DNA from 2 places in the Embleya sp. NPDC005971 genome. Region 2 is predicted to be linked to the other one. Evidence: riboswitches for the same ligand, from Rfam matches in the RefSeq annotation. Region 2 holds a riboswitch; the other holds the start of a gene.
The links. Region 2 has a riboswitch for glycine ahead of gcvT (glycine cleavage system aminomethyltransferase GcvT). Riboswitches for the same ligand answer to the same signal wherever they lie in the genome.

Region 1 (2,197 bases), on a different contig from region 2:
CGGGTCTCCTGGTCGCCGGGCCAGGACGTGCTGCACGAGGAGTTCGGGCCCGGCTGGGTCCAGGGCAGCGGCGTCGGCCGGGTCACCGTGCGTTTCGAGGTGCCGGGCGGGCGGCCGGGTCGGGTGCGCACGTTCGCGATCACCGATCCGGCGCTGCGACCGGGGGAACCGATTCCGCTGCCCGCGCTCGACCGGGGATAGCCGCGTCGATCCGGGGCAGGCGCCGGGCAGACGACTCCTCGGGGGTGTCCCCACCATGACTGATGTCAAAGAGCGGCCGATACGAGGGCAGGGTGCCTTTCGATCGGCTCGCCGCAGGCTCGGACTGCCGGCCTTCCTGGTCACGCTGCTGGTCGGCTTCATCGTGCTGGCGCTGGTGCTGGTCGGCCTGGTCAACCTGTTACCCGGCAAATTCAATCCGTTCGGCGAGACCACCAAGGACCACAGCGGGCCGGTGATGCTCAAGGCGGTGCAGGACCTCAGCCGCTACGAGGCGGTCAGCGGCACCTTCCAGGTCGTGGTGGACCTGGAAAAGGACGCCAAGTTCCTGCCGGACGCCGTGCGCGGCCAGCGCACGCTGTTCGTCGGCGTCGGCCAGGTCGGCGGTTTCGTCGAATTCGGCGGGATCGGCCAGGACGCGATCCGGACCTCGCCGCAGGACAAGAGCGTGACCATCAGGCTCCCGCACGCGCGGCTCGCGCCCGCCGCGCTGGACCAGAAGAACAGCCACGTGATCGCCCAGGATCGGGGCCTGTTCGACCGCATGGGCGACTTCTTCTCCGGCAATCCCGGCGATCAGCAACAGTTGTACGTGCTCGCGACCAAGAAGATCGACGACGCGGCGAAAACCGCCGGACTGGTGGAGCGCGCGGAGCGGAACACCACCGGCATGCTCCAGGGCATGATGCGCTCCCTGGGCTACCCGACCACCACTGTGACCTACGCCTAGTGCGCAGGCCGCGGCCGGTGTCACGCTGATACCGTTGAGGTCGCCCATTACGTTCGCGCGGGAGAGTCCTCGTGTCGTGCACACGAGGCGCCGAAGGAGCAACTCCTCCCCGGAATCTCTCAGGCACCCGTACCGCGTGGTCGTGGGCACTCTGGAAAGCAGGATCCGTACGTGGCTCGCCGAGTCGGGTCGGGTCCTCGCCGACGGTGCAAATCGCGCCCGCGGGAACCGGTTCGACCGGTGCTCCGGGCGCGGTGAAGCTCTCAGGTACCGATGACAGAGGGGGAGGCCGGTGGACGCGCGACCCGCGTGTCCGTCCAGGAGCGATCCAGGAGGCCTTTCGCGATGACCCCGCGCACCCCTGCCCCGACGCGTGCTCACGCCGTACTCCCCTCCGGTCCCGGCTCGTTGACCGGCCTGGAGGCCGCGTCGCCGTTCACCGGCCGGCACATCGGTCCGGACACCGACGAGCAGGCGAAGATGCTCGCCGCGATCGGCTACGGATCCCTGGACGAGCTGACCGACGCGGCGGTGCCCGCCGCGATCCGCGCGCTGGAGGGCTTCGAACTGCCCGCCGCGCGTTCCGAGGCCGAGGTGCTCGCCGAACTGCGCGAGCTGGCCTCCCGCAACAGCGTGCTGACCTCGATGATCGGGCTCGGCTACCACGGCACCTTCACTCCGCCGGTGATCACCCGCAACGTGCTGGAGAACCCCGCCTGGTACACCGCCTACACGCCCTACCAGCCGGAGATCTCGCAGGGCCGGTTGGAGGCGCTGCTCAACTTCCAGACCGTGGTCACCGACCTGACCGGGCTGGACGTGGCCGGTGCCTCGCTGCTCGACGAGGCCACCGCCGCCGCCGAGGCGATGACCCTGGCCCGGCGGGCCGGCCGGGCCAAGAGCGACGTGTTCGTCGTGGACGCGGCCACGCTGCCGCAGACCATCGCGGTGGTGCGCACCCGGGCCCGGGCGCTGGGTATCGAGGTCGTGGTCGCCGACACCACCGACGGGCTGCCCGAGGGCGGCTGCTTCGGCGTGTTGCTGCAGTACCCCGGCGCCGACGGTCGGGTCCGCGACCTGACCCCGGTGATCGAGGCGGCACACGCCCAGGGCGCGCTGGTGGCGGTCGCCGCCGACCTGCTCGCGCTCACCGTGCTGCGCGCGCCGGGCGTGCTGGGCGCCGACATCGCGGTCGGCACCACGCAGCGATTCGGCGTGCCGATGGCCTTCGGCGGTCCGCACGCGGGC
Region 2 (2,197 bases):
GGTGATGCCCACGAGGGCGGGGGAGGCCGCCTCGTCGAGCCACTCGTGTTCCTTGCTGTAGCGCAGGTGCTGGGGTGCGTGCACGGGTCCATTCTCCATTCGAATGAGGTGAGTCTGTTCCGCAGGTGGGTTTGTAATGGTTTGTGCCGCCGGCCGTGCGCCCGTGTGGGTGGAGGGCGCCGACGGTCGAGGGTCAGGCCCGCTTGTAGAACGGCAGTGCGACCACCTCGACCGGCTCCGCCTTGCCGCGGATGTCCACGGCCAGACGGGTGCCCGGTTCGGCCCGCTCGACGGCCACGTACGCCATCGCGATCGGCACGCCCAGCGTCGGCGAGGGCGCGCCGGAGGTGACCTCGCCGACCCGCTCGCCGGTCTCCGCGTCCACCACCGGGTAGCCCGCGCGCGGGACCCGCTTGCCCGGCGAGGTCAGCCCGACCAGCGTGCGGCGCACGTCCTCCTGCGCGGCGGCCAGCGCGTCGCGGCCGACGAAGTCCTCGGGCTTGTCCAACCGGACCACCCGACCCAGGTTGGCCTCGTACGGCGTGGTCTCCCGGGTCAGCTCGTGGCCGTACAGCGGCATGCCCGCCTCCAGGCGCAGCGTGTCCCGGCAGGACAGCCCGGCCGGCACCAGGCCGTGCGGCTTGCCGGCCGCGAGCAGCGCCTCCCACAGCGCGACCGCGTCGCCGGGCGCGGCGAACAACTCGAAGCCGTCCTCGCCGGTGTAGCCGGTGCGGGCGAGCAGCACCGGGACGCCGGCGACCTCGGTGCGCAGGATCGCGTAGTACTTGAGCGCGGGCAGGTCGGCGTCGGTGAGCGAGCCGACGATCGCGGTGGACGCGGGACCCTGCACGGCGAGCAGCGTGTACTCCTCGGAGGCGTCGCGCACGGCGGCGTCGAAGTTCTCCGAGCGGTACTTCAGGCTGCCCGCGACCACGTCCGCGTTGGACGCGTTGGCCACCACCACGAAGTGCTCGTCGCCCAGCCGGTAGACGATCAGGTCGTCGACGATGCCGCCCTCTTCGGTGCAGATCATCGTGTACCGGGCGCGGTCGATCCCGATCTTCGAGACGAAACCGACCAGGGCGTGGTCCAGCGCACGGGCGGCGTCCGGGCCGGTGACCTCGATCTCGCCCATGTGGGTGAGGTCGAACAGGCCGGCCGTGGTGCGCACCGCGGCGTGCTCGTCGCGCTCGCTTCCGTACCGGAGCGGCATCCGCCAACCGGCGAAGTCGGTCATCGTGGCCCCGAGCGCGTCGTGCACGGCGTCGAGCGGGGTCCGGCGGTCGGTGGTCATGCGAGGGCTCCTTCGAGGGGGCGCCGGCGGGAACACCCGAGGGGCGCGGGCCGGTCGGGGGCATGGCGAACGGCCGCGGGTCCGGTCGGCGCGCACGAGGCGCGGCGCGCGGGCCGGAGGCGGGTGTCGGCGCGGAGGGCGGCGAAAGGGGTCGAGCGGTGCGGCGAATACGACAACAAAGGGGGCTCCCTGCCATGGCTTACAGCCCTTTTCGACCAAGATCGGTCGAAAAGTGGGGTGCCCTCCCCTTCTGTCATCGGAACCTGAGAGCTTCATCGCTGCCGAGCGCATCCGCGCGAAACAGTGATTTGCACCGTGGGTGAACCGCACCAGCGGTGCGATTGCTTTCCAGAAGTGCCTGACCCATGCGGTATCGGTGCCTGAGAGATTCCGGGGAGGAGTTGCTCCTTCGGCGCCCCGCTCGTGGGCGAGGACTCTTCCGCGTGGGGTCGACGGCCGATATGAGGTTGTGCCCGGCATGCTAGCGCGTGTCGTCAATCCCCCGCCGGGGCCGGGGCCGGGACCCGTCGAGTCCGCGGGTCGCGACTTCGGGGCCGCCGATTTCGAGGACTGCCGGCTTCGCGGGCCGCCGTTTTCGAGGGATGGCCACGACGCGCTCGCGCGCGCGGGTGCGACACCATGCGCAGGGCAGGACGGTTCGGGACAAGGGAGGGCTCGTGGAGACGGACTCGGCGGGGGCGCATACCGGCGCCGCGAAGGGCGGCGTGTTGATGCCCCGGTCCGTGCACGACCTCCGGGAGGAGCGCGATCGCCCGGGGGAGCGGATCGGCGACCGGGTGGTGGACGTACTGGCCTATCCGGCCTCGTGCGTGCTCGTGGTGACCGGCCTGCCCGGGGCCGGCAAGAGCACGTTGCTCGCCCGGGTGGTCACCCCGGGGCCGA

Region 1: linked by a shared signal. The riboswitch ahead of gcvP (aminomethyl-transferring glycine dehydrogenase) and the one ahead of gcvT (glycine cleavage system aminomethyltransferase GcvT) in region 2 are both predicted to bind glycine.

What each region holds. Positions count from the first base shown of each region.
Region 1 covers NZ_JBEXUX010000003.1:138,924-141,120, reverse strand. The annotation lists gene ABZ374_RS04880 (DNA polymerase IV) at 1-201, shown strand, start outside; gene ABZ374_RS04875 (DUF4230 domain-containing protein) at 257-949, shown strand; glycine riboswitch at 998-1,094, shown strand; gene gcvP (aminomethyl-transferring glycine dehydrogenase) at 1,295-2,197, shown strand, end outside.
Region 2 covers NZ_JBEXUX010000042.1:59,091-61,287, forward strand. The annotation lists gene gcvH (glycine cleavage system protein GcvH) at 1-84, opposite strand, end outside; gene gcvT (glycine cleavage system aminomethyltransferase GcvT) at 194-1,294, opposite strand; glycine riboswitch at 1,653-1,746, opposite strand; gene ABZ374_RS31075 (AAA family ATPase) at 1,972-2,197, shown strand, end outside.